DNA from 2 places in the Streptomyces sp. NBC_01689 genome. Region 2 is predicted to be linked to the other one. Evidence: riboswitches for the same ligand, from Rfam matches in the RefSeq annotation. Region 2 holds a riboswitch; the other holds the start of a gene.
What was found. A riboswitch is a leader RNA that binds a small molecule or an ion and turns the genes downstream of it on or off. The one in region 2 is predicted to bind glycine.

Region 1: linked by a shared signal. The riboswitch ahead of gcvP (aminomethyl-transferring glycine dehydrogenase) and the one ahead of gcvT (glycine cleavage system aminomethyltransferase GcvT) in region 2 are both predicted to bind glycine.

What each region holds. Positions count from the first base shown of each region.
Region 1 is NZ_CP109592.1:7,882,949-7,890,938, reverse strand. It holds gene OG776_RS33800 (M23 family metallopeptidase) at 1-277, shown strand, start outside; gene gcvP (aminomethyl-transferring glycine dehydrogenase) at 450-3,335, opposite strand; glycine riboswitch at 3,516-3,611, opposite strand; gene OG776_RS33790 (PRC-barrel domain-containing protein) at 3,726-4,097, shown strand; gene OG776_RS33785 (DNA polymerase IV) at 4,297-5,703, opposite strand; gene OG776_RS33780 (MerR family transcriptional regulator) at 5,749-6,423, opposite strand; gene OG776_RS33775 (bifunctional nuclease family protein) at 6,696-7,169, opposite strand; gene ftsR (transcriptional regulator FtsR) at 7,256-7,990, opposite strand, start outside.
Region 2 is NZ_CP109592.1:3,606,819-3,614,808, reverse strand. It holds gene OG776_RS15145 (FAD-dependent oxidoreductase) at 1-775, shown strand, start outside; gene OG776_RS15140 (L-serine ammonia-lyase) at 835-2,202, opposite strand; gene glyA (serine hydroxymethyltransferase) at 2,303-3,565, opposite strand; gene gcvH (glycine cleavage system protein GcvH) at 3,577-3,954, opposite strand; gene gcvT (glycine cleavage system aminomethyltransferase GcvT) at 4,099-5,217, opposite strand; glycine riboswitch at 5,252-5,363, opposite strand; glycine riboswitch at 5,364-5,485, opposite strand; gene OG776_RS15120 (AAA family ATPase) at 5,660-6,328, shown strand; gene OG776_RS15115 (enhanced serine sensitivity protein SseB) at 6,581-7,363, shown strand; gene OG776_RS15110 (enhanced serine sensitivity protein SseB C-terminal domain-containing protein) at 7,534-7,990, shown strand, end outside.

The DNA of each region.
Region 1 (7,990 bases), 4.3 Mb from region 2:
GTCCGCCGCTCGCCAGGGGCGGGTGGTGTTCGCCGGCATGACCAAGGCGTACGGGAACCGCGTCGTGATCGATCACGGCACGCTCGGCGGGAGACGGCTGGAGACCACCTACAGCCACATGTCGTCCCTGCTGGTCACGGCGGGCCAGAGCGTGCAGACCGGGGCCGCGGTCGGGTTCGTCGGCTCGACGGGCCTGTCGACCGGCCCCCACCTGCACTTCGAGGTGCTCGTCGACGGCACGTACACGGACCCGATGCCCTGGCTGGCCGCCCACTGACGGTGTCCGCGAAGCCCGCCGGCCGTGTACCACGCGGGGGCCCGCCCCGGCTCGTTCGCCGGGGCGGGCCCCCGCCGGTCCCGCACGTACCGCGGCCGCACACCGAGCCCGCCCGGGCCGGCCGCAAAGGCGCCGTCGACCCGAGCCGGCCCGTTCCGGAAGAAAGGACCTACTAGTCCTCGTAGGCGTCCAGCGGCGGGCAGGAGCAGACCAGGTTCCGGTCGCCGTAGGCCTGGTCGATCCGGCGCACCGGCGGCCAGTACTTGTCCGCGGCCGCGACTCCGGCCGGGAAGACGGCCTCCTCGCGCGTGTACGCGTGCTGCCACTCGCCACCGAGGGCGGCGGCGGTGTGCGGCGCGTTGCGCAGCGGATTGTCGTCCACCGTCCAGTCGCCCGACCCGACCTTCTCGATCTCCGCGCGGATGGCGATCATCGCGTCGCAGAAACGGTCGAGCTCGATCAGGTCCTCGGACTCGGTCGGCTCGATCATCAGCGTGCCCGCGACCGGGAAGGACATGGTCGGCGCGTGGAAGCCGTAGTCGATGAGCCGCTTGGCGACGTCGTCGACACTCACGCCGGTCGCCTTCGTCAGCGGACGCAGGTCGATGATGCACTCGTGGGCGACGAGCCCGCCGGGGCCGGTGTACAGCACCGGGAAGTGCGGCTCCAGACGCTTCGCGATGTAGTTCGCCGACAGTACGGCGACCTGCGTGGCCCGCTTGAGGCCCTCGCCGCCCATGAGCCGGACGTACGCCCACGAGATGGGCAGGATGCCCGCGGAACCCCAGGGCGCGGCCGAGATCGGGCCGACACCGGTCTCGGGACCCGCAGCGGGCTGCAGGGGGTGGTTCGGCAGGTACGGCGCCAGGTGCGCGCGCACGCCGACCGGGCCGACGCCCGGACCGCCGCCGCCGTGCGGGATGCAGAACGTCTTGTGCAGGTTGAGGTGCGAGACGTCGCCGCCGAAGTGGCCCGGCTTGGCGAGGCCCACCAGCGCGTTGAGGTTGGCGCCGTCGACGTACACCTGGCCGCCGGCCTCGTGCACCTGGGCACAGATGTCGGCGACGTGCTCCTCGAACACACCGTGCGTCGAGGGGTACGTGATCATCAGCACGGCCAGCTCGTCGCGGTGCTGCTCGATCTTGGCCCGCAGGTCCGTGATGTCGACCTCGCCGTCCTCGGCGGTCTTCACGACGACGACCTTCATGCCGGCCATCACGGCGCTCGCGGCGTTCGTGCCGTGCGCCGAGGACGGGATCAGGCAGACCGTGCGCTGCTCGTCGCCGTTGGCCCGGTGGTAGCCGCGGACGGCCAGCAGACCGGCCAGCTCGCCCTGCGAACCGGCGTTGGGCTGCAGCGACACCTTGTCGTACCCCGTGACCTCGGCGAGCCGCTCCTCCAGCTCCTCGATGAGCGTGAGGTAGCCGCCCGCCTGCTCGGCGGGGACGAACGGGTGCAGCTGACCGAACTCGGGCCAGGTGACCGGCTCCATCTCGGTGGTCGCGTTGAGCTTCATGGTGCAGGAGCCCAGCGGGATCATGCCCCGGTCCAGCGCGTAGTCGCGGTCCGAGAGGCGGCGCAGGTAGCGCAGCATCGCCGTCTCGGAGCGGTACTGGTGGAAGACCGGGTGGGTGAGGTAGTCGTCGCCGCGCAGCAGTGCCGCGGGGAGCGTGTCCCCGGTGCTCGCGTCCAGCGCCTCGATGTCGCCCTCGACGCCGAACGCGGCCCACACCGCGGCCAGTTGCCGCCGCGCGGTGGTCTCGTCACAGGCGATCGACACCTGGTCGGCGTCGACCAGGTGGAGGTTGACGCCCCGCTCACGGGCGCCCGCCACGATGTCGGCGGCCCGCCCCGGCACTCGGACGGTCAGCGTGTCGAAGTACGAGCCGTGCACGACCTCGACGCCGCCGGCCGTCAGCCCCTCGGCGAGGAGGGTGGCATAGCGGTGGGTGCGCCGAGCGATCGTCCGGAGCCCGTCCGGCCCGTGGTAGACGGCGTACATGCCGGCCATCACGGCGAGCAGCACCTGCGCGGTGCAGATGTTGCTGGTCGCCTTCTCACGGCGGATGTGCTGCTCGCGCGTCTGCAGGGCGAGCCGGTACGCCTTGTGTCCGTCCGCGTCGACGGAGACACCCACCAGCCGGCCGGGCAGGCTGCGCGCGAACTTCTCGCGCACCGCCATGTATCCGGCGTGCGGGCCGCCGAAGCCCATCGGGACGCCGAACCGCTGGGTCGTGCCGACCGCGATGTCGGCGCCGAGCTCCCCGGGCGAGGTGAGCAGGGTCAGCGCGAGCAGGTCGGCGGCGACGGTGACGACCGCGCCGAGCTCGTGCGCCTGCTCGATGACGGGCTTGAGGTCGCGTACGGCACCGGAGGCGCCGGGGTACTGGACGAGCACGCCGTTGATCTCGCGCTCGGCGATCGCGGCCGGGATGCCCTCGCTCAGGTCGGCGACGACGACCTCGACACCGGTGGGCTCGGCGCGGGTCTCGATGACGGCGACGGTCTGCGGAAGGGCGTCCGCGTCGATCAGGAAGAGGCCCTTCTTGTTCTTGCCCATGCGCCGGGACAGCGCCATCGCCTCGGCGGCCGCGGTGCCCTCGTCCAGCAGCGAGGCGCCGGAGGTGGGCAGCCCGGTCAGTTCGGCGACCACGGTCTGGAAGTTCAGCAGCGCCTCCAGGCGGCCCTGCGAGATCTCCGGCTGGTAGGGCGTGTACGCCGTGTACCAGGCCGGGTTCTCCATGACGTTGCGCAGGATCACCGGCGGCGTGAAGGTGCCGTAGTAACCGAGGCCGATCATCGAGTCGAGGACCTGGTTGCGGTCGGCGAGGGAGCGGAGTTCGGCCAGGACCTCGGCCTCGGTGCGCGCGCCCGGCAGCTGGAGCGCCTCGGCGTTCTTGATCACGTCCGGCACGGCGGCGGCCGTCAGTTCGTCCAGCGAGCCGTACCCGACCTGCGCGAGCATCTTGGCCCGCGCTTCCGGGGCGGGCCCGATGTGGCGCTGCTCGAACGGGATTCCCGCTTCGAGCTCGGAGAGCGGAATGCGATGGGCGGTCATTGCGGAGGCCTCCTGGTCACACACGACCTTCGAGGGGCACCACGGCGTGGGTGCCCCGACGGCCTCCCCCTCTGTCATCTCGACCTGAGAGCTTCACCGGCCCGCACGCTCGCTGCGACCCGGCTTTCACCGTCGGTGAGAGCGGAAGCCTTCGGCCCCCGCCCTGCTTTCCAGAGTGACCTCGTCCGTGCGGTACGTGGGCCTGAGAGATTCCGGGGAGGATTTGCTCCTTCGGCGCCTCCGATGGTGTCTGGAGGACTCTCCCGCACGGGGTCAGCAGCCGTTTGCCAGGGTACCAGCGAGAAGAACGCACGGGCTTTCGAGTGGCCACCGTCACGAATGTGCTCTTTCGTAGTGCCTACGGATGAGTTGCAATCGACTGGAGGGCACGTGCAGACCGACATCGATCCGCGCAACCTGATCGGCCGCAAGGCGCTCGACCGCAACGGCGCCAAGATCGGCACGGTCGACGAGGTCTATCTGGACGACGCGACCGGCATACCGGAGTGGGCCGCCATACGAACGGGCCTGTTCAGCAGGGACGCCTTCGTACCCCTGGAGCCCAGTGAGCTCGTCGAGGGCAGTCTGCGCGTCCCCTTCGAACGGGCCCTGATCAAGGACGCCCCCGACTTCGGCGTGGGCCGTCACCTCTCTCCGGAGCAGGAGCTCCAGCTCTACCACCACTACGGCCTCGACGTGACGCCCCCGGCCGTCCCTCCGGACCACGACTTCGGCCGCCTGGCGGGAACCGACGAGACCTGAGACACCCGCCCGGGGGAACGGGAGACGGCGCCGGTACGCCACCCCGGGCGCCCGGCGGCCCGCCCACCACGGGCACCCACGCGCCCCGGGACACCCCGTCATGCCCGTGCCCCGTACGCCCCACAGCGCCCGCATCCCGGGGACAGCCATCACGCCGCCACCCGGCCCAGCCCGGCCCAGGAACCGGCACCGGACAGAGTCACGTCCTCCCCGGCGCCCCGGCGGACACACCGGGCGCCTCCTCGGGTCTTCGCGGCACCAGCGGCAGCGGATCCGCCGGCTCCAACGCGCCGTCGTCCGTACGGAACGTCCGCACCCGCCCCGGTGGTGAGTCGGGTGTCTCGAACCGCACGGTCACCCGTCCCAGCCCGCTGCCCTGCACCCACCCGTGCCCGTACTCGGCATGGCGCACGTCGTGCCCCGCCGGCCAGCGCCGCTCGGCCGCGGTCACCTGCTCGGCGGCGGGCTCCTCCCCCGTCTCCACCGCGGGGTGCTCCAGCGCCGCCGCCTCCTCCACCGCCTCCCGGGCCTGCGCCTGGGCCTGCGCGAAGAGGTCCTCCTGCGTGTAGTCCGCCAGCCCGGAGACACCGACGCCGAGCAGACGGACGCCTCCTGTCGTGTCCACCGCGTCCAGGAGCCGCCCGGCGGCCTCCCGGACCACCGCGGGGTCGTCCGTGGGCCCCCGCAGCGTCTCGGACCGGGTCAGCGTCGAGAAGTCGTACCTGCGCACCTTCAGCACGATGGTCCGCCCGGAGAGCCCCGCCCGGCGCAGCCGTTCCACACACCGGTCCGCGAGCCGCTGCACCTCGAGCCCGACCCGCACCCGGTCATGGATGTCCACGTCGTAGGTGTCCTCGACCGACACGGACTTGGTCTCCCGCTCGGCCACCACGGGCCGCTCGTCGCGCGCCAGCGCCATCGCGTACAGCGCGTGCCCGTGGGCCTTGCCGAGCAGCCGTACGAGCTCGTCCTCGCCCGCCTCGGCGATCTCGTCGACCGTGGTGATCCCGCCCCGCCGCAGATGGTCCCCGGTGGCGGGCCCGACGCCCGGCAGCGTCCGCACCGGCATCGGGCCGAGCAGCGCGCGTTCGGTGCCCGGCTCGATCACGACCAGGCCGTCGGGCTTGGCCTGCTCGGAGGCGATCTTGGCGAGCATCTTGGAGGCCGCGAGTCCCACCGAGCCCGTCAGGCCCGTGACGGCCCTGATGTCGGCGCGGAGCTTCCCCCCGGCCAGTCGCGCCGACGCCTCGTCCCAGGCGGTTCCCCCGGCCTCCAGGTCGACGAAGGCCTCATCCAGGCTCAGCGGCTCCACCAGGGGGGACAGGGTCCGCAGCAGCCCCATCACCTGCTCGCTGATCTCCCGGTAGAGCCCGAACCGCGGCACGAGGTACGCGGCGTTCGGCGCGAGCCTGCGCGCCTGCGCCATCGGCATCGCCGAGTGCACCCCGAAGACCCGGGCCTCGTACGAGGCGGTGGCGACCACACCCCGCATTCCGAGGCCGCCCACCACGACGGCCTTCCCCCGCAGGCTCGGCTTGGACGCCTGCTCCGCCGAGGCGAAGAAGGCATCCATGTCGAGATGCAGGATCGTGGGCGCGTTTCTCACACCCCCGATGCTGCCCTACGCCACTGACAATCCTCCGGGACCGCGTCACACCGCGCGGTTGCGCCGCCGTGCCAGCTCGTCCGCGGGGTTGTGCCCGATGAGCGTCTCCCCCGTGTCCACCCGCTCCCCGTGCAGCTGTGAGAGGGCGTTCTCGACGTCCCGCCACACCACGCCCACGGCGATCCCGAAGACGCCCTGGCCGCCCTGGAGCAGGGCGTGCACCTCGTCGGGCGAGGTGCACTCGTAGACGGTCGCGCCGTCGCTCATCAGCGTCATCCGCTCCAGGTCCCGGAAGCCGCGCTCCCTGAGGTGCTGAACGGTGGTGCGGATGTTCTGCAGCGACACTCCCGTGTCCAGGAACCGCTTCACGATCTTCAGGACGACGACGTCCCGGAAGCTGTACAACCGCTGCGTCCCCGACCCATGGGCCGGCCGCACGCTCGGCTCCACCAGGCCCGTCCTGGCCCAGTAGTCAAGCTGCCGGTAGGTGATGCCCGCGGCGGCACACGCCGTGGGTCCCCGGTAGCCGATCTCCTCGGCCGCCGCCCCGCCCTCGCCCGGCACCGCTGTCGGCCGCTGCGGAACACGGTCGGCCGCGCTGTCGTGATGGGGGTACCCCCTGCTCGAGCCGAGCCGAGAGCTTGGGGGAGGGTACGGGCCGCTCTCCCCCAGACCACGTCCGGGGGCACCCCCAGCCGTACCGTCGCCGCTGCTTCTCACGCCGACCTCCGTCCTTGACCTGCCTTCTCGACGGTAGGCAGTCACCAGGGGTGCGTCAACGATCGCCACACTCGGCACGCCGAGTGATAATCACCCAAGGAGTGGTTTCCCGTGTCCCACCGCGGGGAAAGGCTAGCCGAATGCTCTCGGAGTGAGCCGCAGCGCGCCACGGTCGCCACGGGCAATTGCCGCCGGAAGTACTCCGATCACGTGACGCGGGGCGTCCGCGGGAACGGGTGTCCGGGCGCCCCGCGCGGAGGCGCCCGGCCCGGTCACTGACTGTTGGTCCCGAAGTCCTCGGGAGAGATCTGGTCGAGGAACTCCCGGAACTTCTCCACCTCGTCCTCCTGCTCGTCCGGAATCGCGATTCCCGCGTCGTCGAGCACCCCGTCACTGCCGTAGATCGGCGTTCCGGTGCGCAGCGCCAGCGCTATGGCGTCGGACGGGCGGGCGCTGACCTCGACCCCGCTGGCGAACACCAGCTCCGCGTAGAAGACCCCCTCGCGCAGATCGGTGATGCGCACCTCGGTGAGCTCCTGGCCGACGGCTTCCAGCACGTCCTTGAACAGGTCGTGGGTCAGCGGTCGTGCGGGGGCCATGCCCTGCTGGGCGAAGGCGATCGCCGTCGCCTCCCCCGGTCCGATCCAGATGGGGAGGTAGCGATCGCCTCCCACTTCACGCAGGAGCACGATCGGTTGGTTGGAGGGCATCTCGACCCGGACACCTACGACATCGAGCTCGTTCACACAGCAACCCTAGGCCGTGCCCGGGACGTTTGGGTAGTCGAGCACAGAACGGGTGGCCGATCCGGACAGCCCCGAGGGTCCCGAGGTCAGGGCAGCCTTACGCCCAGCGCGGTCTGCACCAGTGCCGCGTGCAGCCGTACGGTGAGCCCCGCCAGCTCCTTCGCACGCGCCTCCGCGTGCGCCCTGGTCTGCGGATTGCGGTGGCGCCGCAGCGGGGCGACCACCTGGTCCACCAGGCCCGCGTCCCGTTCGGCCGCGGCCTTCATCGCCCGCAGATGGCGCGGCTCGATCCCGAAGCGGCCCAGCTCGACGACGAGCGCGGCGACCGTCACCGCCTCGGCGTCGTACGTCCCTTCCGCCAGTGGGGCGATGAGGCCGTACGACTCCCACTCCTGCAGCTCCTGCTCGCCGATCTCGGCGGCGGCCAGCAGCTCCGAACGGCCCACCCGGACCGCCACGGGCGCGTCGGGCTCCTGCGGCTCCCCGTCGCTTCCGTCGCGCTGGCGCCCCAGGGACGGCAGCCGAACGGGCTCGCCCCGCTCCAGGGCGTCCAGATGCTCGCGGATCACTTTCAGCGGAAGATAGTGGTCCCGCTGCATCCTCAGCACATGCCCGAGCCGCTCGACGTCGTCCGCGCTGAACTTGCGGTACCCCGAGGGCGTCCGCCTCGGCTCGATCAGCCCCTCCGACTCCAGGAACCGGATCTTGGAGATGGTGACCTCGGGGAACTCGTCACGCAGAGCGCTCAGCACCGCGCCGATGCTCATCAGCCCACTGTCCGCTGCGGCGGTACCGTTGCCGGCACCGCCGCTCGGTGTTCG
Region 2 (7,990 bases):
CCGGATCTACCGAGCTCCGGGCACCACCGCCGACGGGTTCCCGATCGTCAACGTCCAGGCCGATCCGCGCCGGAACCCCGGCAGGGGCGGCATCATCACGCCCATCGAGGGCGGCCGCTGGCTGGTCACCCTCGCGGGGACCCGCGGCGGCCGGCCCAGCGCGAAGAACGAGGAGTTCGTCCCCTTCGCGCTCGGGCTGCCGCACCCCGTCATCGGCGAACTCCTCGCGGGGGCCGAGCCCGAGACGGACGTCGTCACCACCCGCAGCACGGCCAACAAGCGGCGCTACTACGAGAAGGCCGCCCGCTGGCCCGACGGGTTCGCCGTCCTCGGCGAGGCGGTCGCCGGTTACAACCCGGTCTACGGTCACGGACTGAGTGCCGCGGCGCAGAGCGTCGTCGCCCTGCGCGACGTCCTGCGACGCCACGGCCTTCTCGCTCCCGGCACGTCCCGGCGCATCCAGCGAGCCGCGGCCCGCCCGGTCGAGAACGCGTGGAACCTGGCGGTGGGCCAGGACGTGTTCTACCCGGGCGCCAGCGATCAGCCCCCCACCCGGCTGGAGAAGAACCTCGCGGCCTTCGTGGACAGGGCCGTCGACGCCGGCTCGCGCAACCCGCACGCCCTGCGCATCCTGCTGGACGTGATGAGCATGGAGAAACCCCCTGCCCGGCTGCTCATGCCCGACATGCTGGCCCTGGTCTACCTCGGCCGGAAGAAGCCCCCGCTGGACGGGCCGCCCCTGACCGAGCGCGAGCGCGCGGCCGCCACCGCCTGAGTCCGCCTTCCCGAGCGGCGCGGGACATCAGCCGACGGCCGGATTCCGGGGGGACCCTCTCAGCACTCGATGATGTTGACCGCGAGCCCGCCCCGCGCCGTCTCCTTGTACTTGACGCTCATGTCCGCGCCGGTCTCCTTCATGGTCTTGATGACCTTGTCGAGGGAGACCTTGTGGGAACCGTCCCCGCGCATCGCCATCTTCGCCGCGGTGACCGCCTTGACCGCGGCCATGCCGTTGCGCTCGATGCAGGGGATCTGGACCAGGCCGCCGACCGGGTCGCAGGTGAGGCCGAGGTTGTGCTCCATACCGATCTCGGCGGCGTTCTCGACCTGCTCGGGGGAGCCGCCCAGCACCTCGGCGAGGGCGCCCGCCGCCATCGAGCAGGCGGAGCCGACCTCGCCCTGGCAGCCGACCTCGGCGCCCGAGATGGACGCGTTCTCCTTGAAGAGCATGCCGATCGCGCCCGCGGCGAGCAGGAAGCGGACCACGCCGTCCTCGTCCGCGCCGGGGACGAAGTTGATGTAGTAGTGCAGCACCGCGGGGATGATGCCCGCGGCCCCGTTGGTGGGGGCGGTGACGACCCGGCCGCCGGCCGCGTTCTCCTCGTTGACCGCCATCGCGTAGAGGGTGATCCACTCCATGGCGTGGGCCAGCGGGTCGCCCTCGGCGCGCAGCTGGCGGGCCGAGACGGCGGCCCGGCGCCGTACCCGCAGACCGCCGGGGAGGATGCCCTCGCGGGACATGCCGCGCGAGACGCACGCCTGCATCACGCGCCAGATGGCGAGGAGGCCCTCGCGGATCTCCTCCTCGGTGCGCCAGGCCCGCTCGTTCTCCAGCATCAGGGCCGAGATCGACAGCCCGGTCTCCCGGGTCAGCCGCAGCAGCTCGTCGCCGGTGCGGAAGGGGTATTTCAGGACGGTGTCGTCCAGCTTGATGCGGTCCTCGCCCACCGCGTCCTCGTCGACCACGAAGCCGCCGCCGACGGAGTAGTACGTCTTCTCCAGCACGAGGTCGCCGGTGGCGCCGTACGCGAAGATCGTCATCCCGTTCGCGTGGTACGGGAGCGCCTTGCGCCGGTGCAGGACCAGGTCGTCGTCGAAGGAGAAGGGGATCTCGTGCTCGCCGAGCAGGCTGATGCGGCCCGAGGACCTGATCTCCTCGACGCGCTCGTCGGCGCCCTCGACGTCCACCGTCCGCGGCGAGGCGCCCTCCAGGCCGAGCAGCACCGCCTTCGGGGTGCCGTGACCGTGTCCGGTGGCGCCCAGCGAGCCGTACAGCTCCGCCCGGACCGAGGCCACGGCGGGCAGCAGGTCCTCGTTGCGCAGCCGGTGGGCGAACATACGTGCCGCGCGCATCGGGCCCACCGTGTGGGAGCTGGACGGGCCGATGCCGATCGAGAACAGGTCGAAGACCGAGATGGCCACGGGAACTCCTCGCAAACGGGGTGGTGCATGGGGTGGGCGCCGCACACACCTGTGATTCCAGTGTGCGCGGCGCCCCGGTGAATCGTACGTTCCGTGCGAACTACTTCAGGCCGGGGTACAGCGGGTGCTTGTCGGCCAGAGCGGACACCCGGGCCTTGAGGGCGTCCGCGTCGTAGACCGGCTTCAGCGCCTCGGCGATGATGTCCGCGACCTCGGCGAAGTCCTCGGCCTGGAAGCCGCGGGTGGCCAGGGCGGGCGTGCCGATGCGCAGACCCGAGGTCACCATCGGGGGCCGCGGGTCGTTCGGGATCGCGTTCCGGTTGACCGTGATGCCGAGCTCGTGCAGCCGGTCCTCGGCCTGCTGCCCGTCCAGCGCGGAGTTGCGCAGGTCGACCAGGACCAGGTGCACCTCCGTGCCGCCCGACAGGACCGAGACGCCGTGCTCGGTGACGTCGGCCCGCACCAGACGTTCGGCGAGGATCCGCGCACCGTCGAGCGTACGCTGCTGGCGCTCCTTGAAGTCGTCGGTGGCGGCGACCTTGAAGGAGACCGCCTTCGCGGCGATCACATGCTCCAGCGGACCGCCCTGCTGACCGGGGAAGACCGCGGAGTTGATCTTCTTGGCCAGTTCGGCGGTGGAGAGGATCACACCGCCGCGCGGGCCGCCCAGCGTCTTGTGGGTGGTCGTGGTGACGACGTGGGCGTGCGGCACCGGGTTCGGGTGCAGCCCCGCGGCCACCAGGCCGGCGAAGTGCGCCATGTCGACCATGAGGTACGCGCCGACCTCGTCGGCGATGCGGCGGAACTCGGCGAAGTCCAGCTGCCGCGGGTAGGCGGACCAGCCGGCCACGATCAGCTTCGGCCGGGACTCCTTGGCGAGGCGCTCGACCTCGGCCATGTCGACCTGACCCGACTCCTCGTCCACGTGGTACGCGACCACGTCGTAGAGCTTGCCGGAGAAGTTGATCTTCATGCCGTGGGTCAGGTGCCCGCCGTGCGCGAGGTTCAGGCCCATGATCGTGTCGCCCGGCTTGAGCAGCGCGAACATCGCGGCCGCGTTGGCCTGGGCGCCCGAGTGCGGCTGCACGTTCGCGTGCTCGGCGCCGAACAGCGCCTTGACCCGGTCGATGGCGATCTGCTCGACGACGTCCACGTGCTCGCAGCCGCCGTAGTAACGGCGGCCCGGGTAGCCCTCGGCGTACTTGTTGGTCAGGACCGAGCCCTGGGCCTCCATGACCGCGACCGGAGCGAAGTTCTCCGAGGCGATCATCTCCAGCGTGGACTGCTGGCGGTGCAGCTCGGCGTCGAGGGCGGCCGCGACGTCCGGGTCCAGCTCGTGCAGGGGCGTGTTCAGAAGCGACATGCGGTGGCTCCTCAGCCGGCGGTGAAGGCGGTGTACTCGTCGGCGGACATCAGGTCGTCCGGCTCGTCCGTGACGCGTACCTTGAACAGCCAGCCGCCCTCGAAGGGCGCGGAGTTGACCAGCGACGGGTCGTCCACGACGTCCTGGTTGGCCTCCACGATCTCGCCGGTGACCGGCGCGTACAGGTCGCTGACCGACTTGGTCGACTCCAGCTCGCCGCAGGACTCGCCCGCGGTCACCGTGTCACCGACCTCCGGAAGCTGGGCGTAGACGACATCGCCGAGCGCGTTGGCCGCGAACTCGGTGATGCCGACCGTCGAGACGCCGTCCTCGGCGGCCGACAGCCATTCGTGCTCCTTGCTGTAGCGCAGCTGCTGGGGGTTGCTCATGGCCTGAATTCTCCTGTACGCGGGGGAGTGCTGATGAACGGGTACGGACGGGGTGCGGGGTGTCCCGGGACGAGGGACGGCCAAGGGACAGGGGACAGGCCGCGACGGGGTACGTCACGCCGACGCGCCCGGACCCCGGCGGACCTACTTCTGACGCTTGTAGAACGGCAGGGCCACGACCTCGTACGGTTCGTGGCTGCCCCGGATGTCCACGCCGACACCGGACGTGCCCGGTGCGGCGTGCGCGGCGTCGACGTAGGCCATGGCGATCGGCCGGCCCAGCGTCGGGGAGGGAGCGCCGGACGTGACCTCGCCGACGGCCACGCCGTCCGCGACGACGGCGAACCCGGCGCGCGGGACCCGGCGGCCCTCGGCGACGAGCCCGACGAGCACCCGCGGGGGGTTCGCGGCGGCGCGTGCGGCGGCGGCCTCCAGGGCCTCACGGCCCACGAAGTCGCCCTCCTTCTCGAACTTGACGACCCGTCCGAGCCCCGCGTCGAAGGGGGTGAGCGAGGTGGTCAGCTCGTGCCCGTACAGCGGCATGCCCGCCTCCAGGCGCAGCGTGTCGCGGCAGGACAGACCGCACGGAACCAGCCCGGCGGGCGCGCCCGCCTCGGTCAGCGCCTGCCACAGCTTCTCGGCGTCGGACGGCGCCACGAAGAGCTCGAAGCCGTCCTCGCCCGTGTAGCCGGTGCGCGCGATCAGCGCCGGGACGCCCGCGACCGTCCCCGGCAGGCCCGCGTAGTACTTCAGGCCGTCCAGGTCGGCGTCGGTGAGCGACTTGAGGATGCCGGGGGACACGGGACCCTGGATCGCGAGCAGCGCGTAGGCGTCCCGGTCGTCGCGGACCTCGGCGTCGAATCCGGCGGCGCGCTCGGCCAGCGCGTCGAGGACGACCTGCGCGTTGGAGGCGTTGGCGACGACCATGTACTCGGTCTCGGCCAGCCGGTAGACGATCAGGTCGTCGAGGATGCCGCCGTCCGCCCGGCAGATCATGGTGTAGCGGGCGCGGCCCACGCCGACCGAGGCGATGTTGCCGACCAGCGCGTGGTTCAGCAGCGCGGCCGCCTGCGGGCCGGTGACCGTGATCTCGCCCATGTGCGAGAGGTCGAAGAGACCGGCCCGGGTACGGACGGCGACGTGCTCGTCGCGTTCCGAGCCGTACCGCAGGGGCATGTCCCAGCCCGCGAAGTCGGTCATCGTCGCGCCCAGCGAGCGATGCAGGGCATCGAGCGCGGTACGACGGGGTGCGTTACTGCTCATCGGTAGGGCTCCCAAGGCATGACGGCGAGGTCGTTCCTCCCCATCTGTCATCGGAACCTGAGAGGTTCATCACGACCCCGCGAACGGAGGTCACGACTTGCACCTTGGGTGGAGCCACCGGTCAGCGGCCCGCTTTTCAGATGTGCCTCGCCCGCGCGGTAACGGGGCCTGAGAGATTCAAGGGAGGGACTTGCTCCTTCGGCGTCCCGGCGGAACGTGCGTCACACGGAGGTGTGCACGTCACCGGGAACTCTCCCGCGCGGATTCAAGCGGCCGGTATGCAGTTGGCGGGCACATCATTGCACGCGCCGTCCGATGACGGCAGTCCGGATCTGTGACCGGCCTGTGGCAGTCCGAACACGGAAAACGGAACCACCGCGCATTACCTTCTCTTTACACTCGACGGGGATGGGACTCCACACCCAAGGGGAGGACGATCACGGTGAACAGGACCAGGGCGTACGCGGCGACCTCGGCGCTCGCGCTGCCGCGCCGGCCGGGAACCGCGGCGCGGGAGGCGTGCGGCGCGCTTCCGGCGGCCGTCGTGCGCGACCTCAGGGAGCGGGCCGGACACAGCCCGCACGGCCTGTACTTCGGCACGGCGGACCTGGTGGTGGTCACCGGACTGCCGGGCAGCGGCAAATCCACCCTGATGCGCCGCGCGGTCGCGGGCCGGCGCGTGGACTCCCAGGACACCCGCGACCGCTGGGAAGCCCGGCTGGCCCGCCGCCTCCCGTACGCGGTCTACCGCCCCCTCGTCCGTCTCGCGCACTACGCGGGCCTGCGCCGCACGCTGCGCTCCGGCACCGGCGTGGTCGTGCACGACTGCGGCACACAGGCCTGGGTGCGCCGCTGGCTCGCCAGGGAGGCCCGCCGTCGCGGCGGCACCCTGCACCTGCTGCTCCTCGACGTCACGCCCGGCACGGCGCTGGAGGGCCAGCGCGAGCGCGGCCGGGGCGTCTCGCGGTACGCGTTCGCGCGTCACCGGGGCGCGCTGAGCCGGCTCCTGCGCTCGGTCGAGCGGGGCGAACTGCCGGAAGGCTGCGGCTCGGCGGTGCTCCTCGACCGCACGGCTGCGAACGTGCTGCGCCGGATCGACTTCGGCGGCTGAGGGCCCGGCGGTGAGGGGGCGCGGCAGGCCGCGGACGCGTCGCGCCGGGGCGGCTCGTACGGGCGCGCGGGCCACCCCGGCGCAAGGGCGTACCGAAGCTCGTGCAGGAGAACGGGACATCGTCGTACGAGAGGGTCGTAGGCGCCCACTAACCTTTCCAGCCGGAACACCACAGCGGAACAGCGCACCAGCACACCAGGACACCGGAACACCGGAACACCGGATCAGCGGTTCACAGCAGGCGGTAGACAGATGGACTTCCCCGACTTCCCGGCACCAGCACACCCGCACCCCCACCCGCACGGCGGCTGGCCGGGCAACGAACTCGAGGAGGTGCTCTCCGCCTCCCTCGGGGTGCCCTCGGCGGGCGGCCGCATCGTCGAGGTCCTCGGCCGCAGCTTCGTCTGGGTGCCGCTGCCCAACGGCGGCGGTCCGCACGCCGGCCCCCTCGACCTGCCCACGCTGGAGATCGAGGGCCAGGCCTACGTGCCGGTCTTCAGCTCCGAGGAGCAGTTCCGCCAGGTCGTCGGCAGCCATCTGTCGTTCACCATCGCGCCCGCCGTCGAGTTCGCCCGCGGGCTCCCCCCGCAGGTCGGCGTCGCGATCAACCCGGGCGGCGTGGTGGGGGTCCCGCTGCCGCCCCTGGCGGTGGCCGAACTGTGCCGCGCCGGGCGCACCGCGCTGGACGGCCCGGCGAGCGGCGGCCGGGTGAAACTCTTCGAACCCGACTGGCAGGACGACCCGGTGGACTTCCTCGCCGCGGCCTCGGCGGAGTTCGCCGCGACCGGCGTGGTGCTGACCGCGCGCCGCTGTCTGGCCAGCATCGAGGGCGACGACCCGCTGATGTTCATCGGGGTCGAGGTGGTCGGCTGGGAGGGCGACGCGCAGACGCCGCCGCTGGAGGCGCTCGGCCGCGCCCTCGGCCGGGTGCCGGTGGACCGGCCGGTGAACATGGTGTTCCTCGACGTCGCGCAGGACCCGGTGGGGGAGTGGATGCGCGCGAACGTGCGCCCGTTCTACCAACAGGGCTACTGACGCGGCGGAGACCTCCCGTGCCGTGCGTCAAGTCGCTGTCAGGATCGCCGCTTAAGCTGGTTTCATGGCTCGGTCGGGGTGTGGACGCGGTGTCGACGGACCCCGGCCACCGGTGTCGGTGGCGTAATGAGTGAGTTCATCGTGATTTCTTCGCGAAGGGGCGATTGAGGGTGAGTGCGTCGGGCACGGCCGCGGCCGGGCAGGTCGAGCACATGCTGCGCCAGGTGACGCCCGGGCGTTTCGACGCCTACGAGGCGCTCCTTCGCGCGCTCGCGACCCCGTCGTCCGGCCAGGTGTGGATGCTCCTCTGGCACGGCCAGGGCGGCTCCCCCGACGCCCAGTACGGGAACATGGAGGTGGGCGGCTTCGGTTACGCGCCGTGCGTCACCTCCGCCCAGGAGCTCTCGGCCAGCGGCTGGAACAGGTCGTACGAGGTCGTCGACGGTCTCGACGTGGCCCGCACCCTCTACCCCGACCACTTCGGCCTGTGGCTCAATCCGCACGCCCCGGGCGGCGGGGTCGGCATCCCCTGGCTGGATCTGCGCCGAATCGCCGCCGGCCTGGAGCGACAGCCCGCGGGCCCGCTCAGACTCTCCGAACCCGGCATCGAGATCCCGCAGTTCTACG